DNA from 3 places in the Planococcus sp. 1R117A genome. Region 2 is predicted to be linked to each of the others. Evidence: riboswitches for the same ligand, from Rfam matches in the RefSeq annotation. Region 2 holds a riboswitch; each other region holds the start of a gene.
The links. Region 2 has a riboswitch for S-adenosylmethionine ahead of ACSFXN_RS06985 (LLM class flavin-dependent oxidoreductase). Riboswitches for the same ligand answer to the same signal wherever they lie in the genome.
Positions count from the first base shown of each region.

Region 1: linked by a shared signal. The riboswitch ahead of ACSFXN_RS16595 (methionine ABC transporter ATP-binding protein) and the one ahead of ACSFXN_RS06985 (LLM class flavin-dependent oxidoreductase) in region 2 are both predicted to bind S-adenosylmethionine.
Region 3: linked by a shared signal. The riboswitch ahead of mtnK (S-methyl-5-thioribose kinase) and the one ahead of ACSFXN_RS06985 (LLM class flavin-dependent oxidoreductase) in region 2 are both predicted to bind S-adenosylmethionine.

Region 1 covers NZ_JBPRLO010000006.1:51,825-56,575, forward strand. The annotation lists gene ACSFXN_RS16580 (dicarboxylate/amino acid:cation symporter) at 1-537, opposite strand, end outside; gene ACSFXN_RS16585 (MetQ/NlpA family ABC transporter substrate-binding protein) at 727-1,545, opposite strand; gene ACSFXN_RS16590 (methionine ABC transporter permease) at 1,587-2,255, opposite strand; gene ACSFXN_RS16595 (methionine ABC transporter ATP-binding protein) at 2,248-3,273, opposite strand; SAM riboswitch class I at 3,358-3,462, opposite strand; gene ACSFXN_RS16600 (thioredoxin family protein) at 3,496-3,822, opposite strand; gene ACSFXN_RS16605 (toprim domain-containing protein) at 3,828-4,166, opposite strand; gene gcvH (glycine cleavage system protein GcvH) at 4,303-4,683, opposite strand.
Region 2 covers NZ_JBPRLO010000002.1:318,251-323,001, reverse strand. The annotation lists gene nikE (nickel import ATP-binding protein NikE) at 1-593, shown strand, start outside; gene ACSFXN_RS06990 (YkuS family protein) at 683-1,261, opposite strand; SAM riboswitch class I at 1,625-1,733, shown strand; gene ACSFXN_RS06985 (LLM class flavin-dependent oxidoreductase) at 1,927-3,312, shown strand; gene ACSFXN_RS06980 (hypothetical protein) at 3,501-3,935, shown strand; gene ACSFXN_RS06975 (S26 family signal peptidase) at 4,424-4,751, shown strand, end outside.
Region 3 covers NZ_JBPRLO010000001.1:1,015,244-1,019,994, reverse strand. The annotation lists gene ACSFXN_RS04800 (2-hydroxy-3-keto-5-methylthiopentenyl-1-phosphate phosphatase) at 1-503, opposite strand, end outside; gene mtnW (2,3-diketo-5-methylthiopentyl-1-phosphate enolase) at 509-1,723, opposite strand; SAM riboswitch class I at 1,797-1,906, opposite strand; SAM riboswitch class I at 2,089-2,243, shown strand; gene mtnK (S-methyl-5-thioribose kinase) at 2,317-3,507, shown strand; gene mtnA (S-methyl-5-thioribose-1-phosphate isomerase) at 3,504-4,562, shown strand; gene ACSFXN_RS04780 (sugar ABC transporter substrate-binding protein) at 4,562-4,751, shown strand, end outside.

The DNA of each region.
Region 1 (4,751 bases), on a different contig from region 2:
ATGGAATGGCAATAACGGGATGATGATATATGTGATTGTTTTTTCAATAATCTTTTGGAACTCATCGAAAAACGAAACCATGGTTTTGCTTCCGGTCGAAGCCATTCCGATGCCAAGCAGAAATGCCAAAATCAATGCTGACATTACGCCGAATACAGGTGGCATCTCCAAAACGATGAATGATGTTGCCAAAGCATTTTCCGGATCTTCAATGCCGCTCATCGAACCAGCTTTCATAAAGTTCGGAAGAATAGTAGTTGCAGCAAAAAACGCAAGAATTCCTGCTACGATCGTAGAGGCATAAGCGAAAAATGTAGCAAGTCCGAGCAATTTCCCAGAACCTTTCCCGAGCTGGGCGATGCCGGGTGCGATAAAACCAAGAATGATTAGAGGTACAACAAAGTTAAGAAAGTTCCCAAAGATTGATGTAAAAGTGGCAAAGATCCGTGCCATCCACTCTGGCGCAAAAGAACCGATTAATACACCTAAAGCGATAGCGACAATAATCCTCGGTAAAAGACCGAATTTAATTTTCATGATGTGTCCTCCCTAGATGAACAACTGTATTTTATTATTATACAAAAGTATCATATTGGTCTAGTAATTAGAATAGATTCTACAATACGCGAAATATTAAAATTATTATCTAAAATAAAAAAACTGGATGCCGACTCAAAAAATCGAGTCTACATCCAGTTTTATGACGTGTATTCAGCTATATCATTATTATTTGACAGGTACTACTGCCCCGCCCCATTCTTCTAAGATGAAGTCTTGGATTTCCTGTGATTTCAAGGTTTCAACTAATGCTTTGATATTTTCGCTGTCTTCATCGCCTTTATTGACTGCGATGATATTGACGTATGGAGATTCTGAACTTTCAAGTGCGATGGAATCTTCCAATGGACTCAATCCTGCATCGATTGCATAGTTTGAGTTGATCAACAAAGCATCGCCTTCGCCTGCTTCATATAATTGAACCATCAATGCTGCTTCATAGTTCGCATCAAACTCAAGATTTTTCGGGTTTTCCACAATATCCTTCACTTCAGCAGTCGTTTTGTCTATGTCGTCTGCCAATTTAATCAAGCCTTGAGCTTCAAGCATCGATAAAATACGGCCATGGTCGGCTACTGAGTTGCTCATTAAAATTGTTGCCCCTTCAGGAAGCTCTTCCAATGAAGCATATTTCTGAGAATAAACACCGATCGGCTCGATGTGGATTCCGCCTGCATTTTCAAAATCATAGCCAAATTCTTTCTTTTGTGACTCCAAATACGGAACGTGCTGGAAATAGTTGGCATCAATTTCTCCAGCTTCTAAATCTTGGTTCGGCAAAATGTAATCCTGGTATGTCTCAATCTCTAATTCAATTCCTTGCTCTTCAAGGAGCGGCTTTGCCTGTTCCAAAATAATTGCGTGCGGTACGTTTGAAGCACCCACTTTTAATGTGCTTGTCTCTTCTTCACTTGCTCCGCCGTTGCCGCCACCGCAGCCTGCAAGTACAAGTGCTGTCAATAATGATCCTGCTAGTAATTTTTTCATGTAACTGGTCCCCTTTTTCTATGTTTTTTATAGTTTAGCTGTTAGCGTTTATCAGATTTGGTAGTCATTCGGTCACCAATAAACTGGATTGCGAAAACGATGATCAAAATCAAAATAGTTGCCATTAGCGTAACATCTTCCCGGCTTCTTTGGAAACCGTCCAAGAACGCAAGTGTTCCTAGACCTCCAGCACCGATAATTCCGGCCATGGCAGTATATCCAACCAATGCAATCGCTGTAACTGTGATACCTGAAATTAATGCCGGTTTGGACTCCGGCAGCAGCACTTTACGGATAATCGTCCAAGTTGTTGCGCCCATAGAACGCGCAGCCTCGATGACTCCTTTATCAATTTCCTTCAGCGCGATCAATACCATGCGCGCATAAAATGGCGCCGCTCCAATGATCAAAGCAGGCAATGCAGCATTCGGCCCTCGAATCGTGCCGATGAGAAATTTCGTAAACGGAATCAGCAAAATGATTAAAATGATAAACGGAATCGAACGGAAAATGTTGACGAATGCTCCAGTCAGCCAATTCACCACACTGTTAGCCCATAATTGTTTCGGTGCCGTCAAAAATAAGACGATTCCCAGAACCAATCCGATGACAAAAGTGAAGAATGTCGACATGGCTGTCATATATAATGTTTCGAGCGTCGCTTCCCACATGCTGTCCCAATCGACATTCGGAAATAATGACTCAATCATTTGCCATCACCTCCGTCTGGACACTCTCAGCATTCAAGAATGCGAGAGCTTCGGATATCTGCTGCTGCGAACCTTTCATTTGTAAAACCAATGTTCCATAAGCTCCTCGCTGCGTGTGCGATATATTTCCTTGCACAATATTAATCTCTACAGGGTATTTCCGGATCAGCTTAGTCAAAATAGGCTGTTCTGTCTGTTCACCGACAAAAACCAATTTCACCAATTCGCCTGTCGGATAAAGTTCCCGCAGATGTTTAATCGTTTCGTGAGAATCTTCCGTATCGGTGACTTGAGCGACAAAACGCTTCGTAATTGGCTGTTTTGGTGCCTGGAAGACATTCAATACGTCTCCCAGTTCAACGACGCGGCCGCCTTCCATAACAGCGACACGATGGCAAATCTTCCGAATAACATGCATCTCATGGGTAATGAGAACAATCGTAAGCCCAAGACGCTTATTGATATCGACTAAGAGTTCCAGAATCGAATCGGTTGTCTGCGGATCGAGTGCTGAAGTAGCTTCATCACATAGGAGCACTTCAGGTTCATTAGCCAGCGCACGGGCAATGCCGACACGCTGTTTCTGGCCACCCGACAGCTGAGACGGATAAGCATGTTCTCTACCGGTAAGCCCAACCAATTCCACCAATTCCTGAACGCGGGCGTCGCGCTTGTTTTTTGGAACACCTGCGATTTCAAGCGGAAATTCGATGTTTTCTTTTACTGTACGTGACCACAGAAGGTTAAAATGCTGGAAAATCATACTGACTTTCTGGCGCGCCTTCCGCAGCTCTGGTCCTTTACTTGCCGAGATATTTTGGCCGTTTATTGTTACCGTCCCCGAAGTAGGCTTTTCCAATCCGTTCAATAAACGGATCAATGTACTTTTTCCTGCCCCACTATAGCCGATAATGCCAAAAATTTCACCGGACGAAATCGACAGATCGACATGGTCGACAGCTGTTAAAGTGCCTTTTCCCGTGTCGAAAACCTTCGACAGTTCTTTTAATTCAATCATCCTTTTACAACTCCTAATCCAAAATAAAAAACCCTTCCGCGCAGAACTGAGCAGAAGGGTAACCGTGAAAACACGAAAACCGCTCTCTCATCTCCCAAAGCTTTTGCTTTGTGTGATTTGGCACCATTTCATTTTCATGACGGTTGCCGGGCTTCATAGGGCACTTCCCTCCACCACTCTAAATAAGAGTTACGATATGAAATTATTGTTCAGAAATTCAATTTACCATGCTCGACATTTTTCGTCAACAGATTTCAATTTTCCGTATAGGTAAGGCACAGACTGGAATGCGTAAATCTTTTCTTTCAGCTGCCCGTTTTCTGTAATGAGCAGGCAAGGCACACTTTCCACCTTGTACAATTCGGCGATTTCTTGAACATAATTCAAATTCGCTTTGCCCATCGGCAAATCCGGGAACAACTCTTTTACGACATCCATCATTTTAGAAGCAACTTGGCATGTACCGCACATCGGCGTATACAAATAATAAGCCGCGGCAGAGCTAGTGTTCTTTTCTTTCAGCCATTCTTTATGTGTCCATTCTTTCATCGATTTCATCCCTCAGTTAATAACTTATTGACTTGAACATTTGCTGAAATCAGCACATCGAGCAAGATCCGGATCGGCGTCGCTGCCACTTCCTTGTAACTGCGATTGATATAAAAATGCCGGGCTTCAGGGAATTCGCGTTTAACAAGTTTCCGCAGCCGTTCACCTGATTTATCCGCATCCACCAATATGATGATATCTAAACCTTCATAAGGCAGCAATAATTCTTCAAGCCTCGATGCACTAACTGTACCATTTGTGCAAACAATCGTCACGGGTTCTGCAATGAGCGGCGCTATTCGTGTTTTATCCGTTAGCCCTTCAACCACAATTACTTTATCCATAAGTCAACACCTCGCTGATATATGATGAAAGATTAGGTGTAAAGGCTGCTCCGTATTGGTTCAGCCTATAGATGCTTATTTCATATAGTTCCCGGCTAGCAAAAAAAGCGCCAAGTAATAGGCGCTTTTTAAGATATTACTCGTTGATCATTTCCTGATATTGTTCAGCTGACATCAATTCGCTGATCTCAGCTTCTTCTGGAGATTCGATTACCACCATCCACGCATTTTCATACGGAGATTCGTTTACAAATTCAGGACTGTCTTCAAGCTCAGTGTTGACTTCAATTACACGCCCGCTAATAGGCGCATAAAGCTCTGAAACAGTTTTAACTGATTCTACGCTGCCAAATGGCTCATTTCTTTTTATTTCATCGCCAACTTGCGGCAATTCTACGAAAACGATATCGCCAAGTTCAGCTTGTGCAAAATGTGTGATGCCAATGCGTGCTGTACCGCCTTCAACTTTAACCCATTCATGCTCTTTAGAATAACGAAGTTCTTGTGGTGTGCTCATCGGAAACCCTCCAAATTATGTAGTGTACTCATTTCTCAGTTTGACATAAAGCCTGGGGAAATACAAGA
Region 2 (4,751 bases):
TTTATACAATGGATTCCATTACCCGAAAACGTCTCAGAAGAAATCTTCAAGTGGTCTTTCAGGATAGTTATTCATCGGTGAATCCGCGCATGACGGCGGAAAAGATTATCGGGGAGCCCTTGGAAAATTACGAAAGGCTGTCGGCATCCGAGATGAAACGGACGATTGCGCATTTATTGGATATGGTAGGGCTGGATGCGGAAGATATGAAAAAATACCCCCGGCAGTTCAGCGGAGGGCAATTGCAGCGGATCAATATTGCCAGAGCGATCGCTTTAAAGCCGAAATTGATGGTCCTGGATGAATCCGTCAGCAGTCTCGATATGGTGAACCAAACAAATATCCTGAACTTGTTAAAGGAATTGAAATCGGTCTATGGCCTTTCTTATCTATTTATCACCCATGATATCAGAGCTGCCTATTCCATTTCGGATGCTTTAGCAGTCATGGAAAAAGGCAGGTTGATCGCAACCAGCCAAGACAAAAATGAAATTTTTTCTTCACAGCAACCTATTGTAAAGAAACTAGTCTCTTCTATTCTTTCGGAACATCCCCGCAACCGAACGATTGCTTCTGACAAAAGTTTTGTTTGATGCAGGATCAAGCAGGCAAGCTGCCATATATAAAAAGCCGAAGAATCCACTGGGAAGTGGGCGCTTCGGCTTTTTTTATCCTCGTTATTTTAATTCAATGATGAAGAATCTCTTGAAGTTTCAGTGCCTTGCGGGTCTTTAGACGAGCTGGAAACTTTCTCTTTCACTTGAGTCGTGGCTTCCGTGGCTTTTTCTTTAGCCTGGTTGGCCAAGTCAGTTGCTTTTTCTTTCACTTGGCTCAATTTTCCGCTTCCATCACCGCTCGAATTGCTGCTGGCTAATTTTTCTTTGACGGTAACTTGGAGTTCTTTGCCGCTTTTCGGTGCTAAAAGAAGGGCCACTACCGAGCCGATCGCTGCTCCGCTTAAGAGGCCTGCGAAAAACCCGCTGCCGGATTCACTTTTCGCTGCATCCGGCTGGCCTGGGATTTTCCCAGCGCGCTGCAAACGTTCTTCCACTTCGTCAACAATTTCGTTAACCGTGCTTCCGCTTACTTCCACTAAGGAGCCCTTGAAGCGAAGGTGGTCGTAGCTTTCAGAATTGCGGACGACCAGGACATCGTATTTGGCTGCTTTTTCTTTCTGGTCAAGCATGTCTGCCTGATATCCTCTTTTCCCTAATGCGAGTTGGATGTCTGTAAACGGATGTTCTACTGCGATTCTTGGCATATTATCAAACCTCTTTCTTTATTATCGTTATTCTAGTGTCTTTCCCTATCTGGTCCATTAGTTAAACATATGCACGATAACTTCTATGAAATTTTGTAAGAAAATAGAATGTATAGATGTGAGAACTAGAGAAGAACGCTAGAAAGCAGAGGACATTATTTGATGGCAGTAACCAAGAATCAAAAAAAAGCATCAGTTGTTTTTTTGAAGTGCAAAGGAATTTCATGGAGCTACCATCAAAATAAAGTTCTTCTTCATACAATTAATCCAAGTTAAACAATAAGACTTATAGGATAAATAAAATTTTCACAAATTACGTTGACTTTCCATTGATTTAATATTATGATTATTTTTAATTTAATAATCTTATCCAGAGAAGCCGAGGGACTGGCCCGTTGACGCTTCAGCAACCTCTGACATTTGTCAGAAAGGTGCTAAATCCAGCAAGAATTTTATTCTTGGGAGATAAGAGCGGGATTGTGTACATATACAGCCTTCTTTTCTCTTTTATCGAGAAAAGGAGGTTTTTTATTTTGTTCATTGTCCTCAAATTTAAATACGGCAAGTATATAAAGAAAAGGCAATAGTAAATCCTCAAATCAATCATTGTGTTAAAAAGGTTAGTTGAAACACCAAAAACGGTGCACACAAAGGAGCGGATTTTTATGACAAACAAACGGATTTATTTAAATGCATTTGATATGAACTGTGCAGGCCACCAATCACCTGGGCTCTGGACGCACCCCGAAGATCAATCGCATAAATACAAAGACAGCGAGTATTGGATCGAATTGGCGAAGCTATTGGAAAAAGGAAAGTTCGATGCCATCTTTATCGCGGATGTCCTCGGTACATATGATGTCTATAATGGCTCCAGAGATGCCGCCGTCCGGCAAGGGGCGCAGTCTCCTGTCAACGATCCGCTGCTGGTCGTGCCGCTTATGTCAGCAGTCACGAAACATTTGGGGTTCGGTGTCACAGCTTCCGTTACCCATGAACATCCATACACTTTTGCCCGCCGGATTTCTACGCTGGATCATTTAACAAAAGGCCGCATCGGCTGGAACATTGTGACTTCTTATCTCAAGAGCGCGGCTGTCAATATCGGGTTAGACGACCAGATCAAGCATGACGAGCGGTATGACATTGCCGAGGAGTATTTGGAAGTGTGCTATAAATTATGGGAATCCAGTTGGGAAGAAGATGCCGTGCTGCTGGATAAAGTGAATGGCATTTATACAGATCCTGAAAAAGTGCATGATATCCAGCATGAAGGGAAATATTATAAAGTGCCCGGTGCCCATTTAACGGAACCTTCCAGACAGCGGACACCTGTCCTTTACCAGGCTGGCGCTTCTAAAAAAGGTGTGGCTTTTGCCGGAAAACATGCTGAATGTGTCTTCATCGGTCCGCCGAATATTGAACTGGCCAAAAAAACGGTAGATAAAATACATGCGGAAGTTGAGAGTTCCGGGCGGAAGAAAGATGATGTGAAGATTCTTGCTTTGCTGACGCCGATTGTCGGCAAAACTGAAGAAGAAGCGATTGAAAAATACAATGACTATAAGAAGCATATCAGCCATGAAGGGGCTCTCGCCTTGTTCGGAGGTTGGACCGGCATTGATTTGTCCGGCTATGCACCGGATCAGCCGCTTGAATACATTGAAAATGATGCCATTCAGTCCGCTTTGGAAAACTTCACCAAAATCCTGCCGGGCAGAAAACCGACGGTCAATGACATTAAAGAATATGTCGGCATTGGCGGACTTGGGCCATTCACTGTCGGATCTCCAGAGCAGGTTGCCGATACGCTTGAAAAATGGGTAAATGAAACAGGCATCGATGGCTTCAATATCGCTTACGCTATCACACCTGGAACTTTTGAAGATTTCATTGAACTCGTTGTGCCGATTCTTCAAGAGCGGGGACTTGTGCAAAAAGAATACGAAGGAAATTCTTTGCGTGATGCTTTATTTGGAGAAGGCGCTCATTTATCGCCTGTCCATCCTGGAAAACAATATACACGTGTGCCAGTAACGGCAAACAATTAAAATTACTCGATCAGCAGGGAGGAGAAGTGCTTAAAAAAGCGCTTCTTCTTTCTTTTTTGATTGCAAACGACTTTTAAACAAGCTAACAGGAAATTATTTCAAGTTAATGAAACCATCTTTCTTTTCCCATCGTATATAAGCATACAATGAATAGTTCCCGTGCAATCCCTATGAAGGAGGAGATGGTTTTGAAACGATTTCTATATTATTTCGCCTGGACAATAGTTCTGGGATTTGTATTGTATTTTGGCATGCAGCTTCAAGAGCAGTTGAATGAGATGGCGCAACAAACATTTGAGCCAGCTGCGCTGAGAGTGTTTATTGCACTTTTCCCTGTAGCATTGGGGTTGCTGCTGCGTACTCCGAAATTTCTTCTTGAAGCGAAAGAGAACAAGTCTCGAAAGTTCGACTGGCCCATTTTTGCTGCAATTGGTTTGCCATCACTTTTTCTGGTATTGATGTCTTTTTTGCCTTTCATGCCGTTCATAATAGGATGGATTGCCATTCCGGAAATCATCTTAATAGGCGGAACGACTGTACCGACAGTTGCTGGACTGGTTTTTGGTTACGTATTGCTGGATAGTTTTAATAACAGAACTATGAAAGAAGCGACAAGAACTTGAGGGAAGGCTGATGTCGGCCTGGACACCGTCTTCTCTTTGGTTGGGGATTTTTAATGATTGAACCTAATTTGATTCATTTGCCGTCTATGGGGTGTTCCGGAAAGGACGGGTGTTAAGTCGGTGCAGAGAGGTTTTGAGACCAAGACATCCAATGATGAACAGATGAAAAACATCACGGAGAGTCATGGAGGAAGTTTTCGTCAGTTTTCACCAGAAATCCAGCCAGTCTGAACACCGATCTTCCTTAAAAACCTACCTTTCCAAACCTACCATCCATAAATGCCAAGTACCACCAAAAAAACATCAATCTCCTAAACTGCTTTGAAAATACCATCAAAACCAGAATTAGAAGAGCAAAAAAGCTATTGAGAGATAAGGTCGGCCCAAGAGAATGTGAGGATTACAAGATGAACAAATTTAAACAAAAATTGGACAAGTTTATCGGGAATTACCCTCTCTTCAAGGAACCAATAAAAAGAAAATTTTTAATGAAGATGAAAAAAGAGGATAAGGCATCTGGTGGAAAAGGGATCGGACCATTCAAATATGCGGCTATGTTGGTGTTGCTCATGGCAGTTGGAACGTTGTTCTCCTTGCTCGCTTTGAACGAAAATATTTCGGTTCCTTCCACCTCCACACAGGAAAATCCGGTTCTTACAGACGCTGGAACGGAGGCGATTATTCAGCTATTTACAGAGTATGAAGAACCACTAGAAGTATTCGACTTTAAATACGATTCAATGGACAGAGGAAATCATGATTATACAGAATATCCATTATTGATTGACCCTCAACCCTACACGGAAAAAGAGATTG
Region 3 (4,751 bases), on a different contig from region 2:
CCGATGACGATGCTTTTCGCGCCGTTTTCAAGCAGCTCACGGATAATGGACGGCTTGCAGCAGCCGCAGCCTTGGCTCGTGCATTCGTTGTCGCATCTATGCGGGAAATTAATGTGGATCGTTTCTCCTGAAAAATCCGCTTCGTTGCAGTAGACGCCGGCGAAAGGGCCGAATGGTTCGAGCAGCGGATAGACAAAAAAGTCAATGCCGCCGCTGACGATATAAAGCGCAATATCCTGTTCTTTGGCGTAAGCCACGAATTCAGAAAAGCCGTCACGGATTTGCGCCTGTTCCAGCACATAGCTGACAATGTCGTGTTTTTTCGCTGAAGGCAACAGCGAGAACATCTTTGCCACGCCTTCTTTTATGGAAACCCGTTGGGCCAGGATATCGTCTTTGACCGGTTCCCAGCCGGGCGGATTGAATTTTTTCATGATTGCGATGATGTTGTCGTTGTTGGTCACCGTGCCATCAAAATCGCAGAAAATCACTGGTTTGCTCAAAATGCTTACCCCCATATTGCCAATGCTGTTTTTAATTCTTCATGCTGTTCGGAAGCGTCGACGAGTGTTTTTTTGCTTAAAACGGCATCAACTGCCTGGCGGAAAGCTTTACCGCCTCCGGCTGCACCGTCCGGATGGCCATGTACGCCGCCTCCTGCATTGATGATGCTGTCAATTCCGAAATCGTTGATCAATAACGGAACAAGTCCGGGATGGATGCCTGCAGAAGGCACTGGGAAGCTTTGCTTCAACGGACTGTCCTTCACCAATTCCTCGCCAAGTGCCAGTGCCTGCGCTTTTTCAAGAGCAACACTGCCGTAAGGGGAGGGGAACAAAGAAAAGTCGGCGCCTGCGTAGCGGACCAGTTTTCCGAGTGCCAGAGAAGTGGCCAGTCCATAAAAGTTGGAAGAAGTGAAAGCGCCGCTGAATGCTGGATGCGCCATGAGCGGCAGCCGGATATCCGGATCTTCTGCCAGTTCCTGCAGCACATCCAGACCATAAGCATGGACATTGAACAGCAAGGCATCCGCCCCAAGTTCGCGTGCTTTTTTTGCCTTGTCACGCAAGTTCGAAGTGCGCCCCGACAAGTTCACCGCATAAAGCGTCCGGTGCCCGGTTTCTTCAAAGACCTGTTGCAGCACGTTTTTCCCTGTGGTGATCCGCTTCTCAAAAGGCGTCAGTGGATTATCAAAAAGGATCTCATCATCTTTTACCAAATCCACTCCGCCGAGCGCCTGCTGGCGAAGCTGCGACGTCAGGAAATCCAAGTCGCGGCCGATGACGCCTTTGAAGATGCTCATGACAAGCGGCCGGCCGGTAACGCTAAGCAATTCCCGAATTCCGTCGATGCCGAACCGCGGTCCCGGAAAATGGGAGAGCAGCTCTTCGTCAAACTCCAAATCGAGCAGCTTAACTTCACCATCCAGCGACAATTTGCCGAAAACAGTGGTTAAAATTGCTGGGAAATCCGCTGAGAAGTTGGCACTTGGATACGAAATCTTCACCACAGCCTTGATTTCATCCGGCTTTAACGGATGCGGGGAATCTTCAAATTCCGTTACTGAAACGACATTTCCTTTATGGTGTTTTAATTGCTGCTGTTCCAATAATGGCAGGTCGGTCCACGATCCGATCGTCAGGCCCAGGGCGATTCCTTCTGCCTTTTCCCCGAATGAACCCGCTTTGCCATACAGCTGGTAAGTCGCTGTTAAACTGCTCATTGCATTCACACTCCTGTTAAAAATCAAAATAAAAAACCTCTTCAAACAAGAAGAGGTTAATAGGCTTAACAACTTCTTATTTCTCAGCCGCATAAATCGGCTGCAAGAATTAGCACCGTGTCCATTAATGGACCGGTTGCCGGGTATCATAGGGCTCGTCCCTCCACCTGCTCTGAATAAGAATGCGTATTCAATTTGGGTTAAATAATTTGGGTTAAATAAAGAAATTAGTTTTGATTATTTCATGCTTAAAGCTTTCTGTCAATGAATATTCGCAAAATTATTTGTAGTTAAAAAAGTTATTGACAGTCAATTCTGAACCGTGATAGGATTCTTCTCAACAGCATATAGTTACTCAAATAGTACTCTTATCAAGAGCAGGCAGAGGGAAATTGGCCCTATGACGCCCAGCAACCGACCGTAATACCTTCGTGAGAAGGGGCGCTTTTGCGCCGGAATGCAAATTCCGCAAGGCACGGTGCTAATTCCATCAGAAATGACCATTTCTGAAAGATAAGAGGCATGGAATCTATCATTCTAGGCCTCTTTCTTGCGGAAAGAGGCTTTTTATATTGACCCGGAAAGGTAGATGAATGATGACAATAGCATCCGAACAATACGAAGCATTAACCGAAGAAAAAGCCATTGCACTGGCTCAGAGCCTATACCCATTCCCTGAAGGAGCGGAACTTGTGTGCCGCGAAATCGGCGATGGGAACTTGAATTATGTATTCCAGATCAAAGATCCTAAAAGCGGAAAAGGGTTGATCATCAAACAGGCATTGCCGTATGCGAAAGTTGTCGGGGAAAGCTGGCCGCTGACTTTGAAACGCGCAACGATTGAAGCGAACGCTCTTCAAAAGCACGGCGAATTTGCACCGGGGCTGGTCCCGGCCGTTTATGCCATGGATGAGGAACTGGCGATTACCGTAATGGAAGACTTGTCTCATCTGACGATTGCACGCGAAGGGTTGATCCAGGGGGCAGCCTATCCGAAACTATCGGAACACATCGGCGAGTATTTGGCGCGCACGCTGTTCCATACATCCGATTTTGCGCTGCACCCGTTTGAGAAAAAGCGCTTGGCGGCCGAATACTCCAACCCGGAACTGTGCAAAATAACAGAAGACCTTATTTTCACCGACCCGTTTTTCAATAACGACACCAATGATTACGAACCGGAGCTTCAAGCCACGGTCGAAGCTATCTGGAACAACGGTCCATTGAAACTTGAAGCGGCAAAGCTGAAGTTCAGTTTTTTGACGGAAGCGGAAGCGCTATTGCATGGGGACCTTCATACCGGCAGTATTTTTGCCAGTGAATCGGAAACGAAAGTCATCGACCCGGAATTTGCTTTTTACGGTCCGATTGGCTTTGACGTCGGCTTGTTTCTGGCAAACTTGATCGTTCAGTCAATCACCCGGAGCGGCGAAGAACGCCAAGTGATTGTGAACCATATCGAACGTACATGGGAAGTTTTCTCAACCCGCTTTTCAGAACTTTGGGACCGGGAAGGCATTGAAGCATACAAAAAAACAGCAGGCTATAAAGAGTTCATATTGGAAAAGATATTCCGCGACACGCTTGGCTTTGCCGGCTGTGAATTAATTCGACGCACAATCGGACTGGCACATGTTAAAGATCTGGACAGCATTGAAGATAAGAATTTGCGCATTCGTTTAAAGAAACAAGCTTTGCAAACCGGCGAAGCGCTGATTTTAAAACGTTCCGGGTTAACAACAATCAGTGCGGTATCTGGTCTGCTTGAGGAGCTGAAGCAATGACAATTCCATTATCAATTGCCTGGACAGACGGGCAGTTGGTCATCTTAGATCAACAGAAACTGCCGCATGAAATTGACTATTTGACACTCGAGACGATTGAAGATGTCTATGAAGCCATCTTTACGCTGAAAGTTCGCGGCGCGCCGGCCATCGGCATCGCCGCCGCTTATGGCTTAGCACTGGCAGCCCAGCGGCACGATGCTGAAACAGTGGAAGCATTCCTGCATTATGTGCGTAAAGATGCGCTTTATCTAGGAGAGTCGCGTCCGACGGCCGTCAACTTAATGTGGGCGCTCGATAGATTGCTTGAAGCCGTTCAAAAAGCTGAATCTGCAGAAAATGGAAAAGCGCTGCTTATCGCAGAAGCGGTGCGCATCCACCAGGAAGATGAAGCTTCCTGCCGGCAGATCGGCGAATACGCCTTGTCGCTTTTGGAAGGGCATAAACGGGTGATGACCATCTGCAATGCCGGATCGATTGCCACTGCGAAATATGGAACAGCCTTGGCGCCATTTCACCTTGGAAGCGAACGCGGCCGGAAATTTGAAGTGTTTGCATGTGAGACCCGCCCGGTATTCCAAGGTTCACGGCTGACCGTCTGGGAGCTTCAGCAGTCAGGAGTGGACGTCACGCTTATCACCGACAGCATGGCGGCCCACACCATTGGGGCGAAAGACATCGAAGCCATTATCGTGGGCGCGGACCGCATCGCGGCAAACGGCGATACCGCCAATAAAATCGGAACACTCAACTTGGCGATTCTCGCTGATGCTTATGGGATTCCATTTTATGTAGCGGCGCCCGCATCAACGTTTGACGTCACCATTGACAGCGGTGCAGAAATACCAATTGAAGAACGGAAAGCGGAAGAAATCACTCATATTGGCAGCCGGCCGGTAGCGCCTCTGGGCACGAAAGTCTTTAATCCTGCTTTTGATGTGACTCCATCCCGCTTTATTACTGCAATCATCACAGAAAAAGGAATCATCAGACCTGATTACTACCAAAATATTCCCGGAGTTCTTAACCTCTATGCAGAAAAAGGAGAAAAATAATGAAAAAACAATCGCTCTTATTATTAACCATTTTATTGATCATCAGTGCATTTCTGGCTGCCTGCCAGCCAAAAGGCGAAGGCAGTGAAGAAAAGACGCCGGACGCTGCGAAAGCAGAAGCCTCGGATAATCCGTTGGCCGGCAAAAAAGTCGCGCTCATCATGCAGCAAAACTTAGGGACGTTTTCTG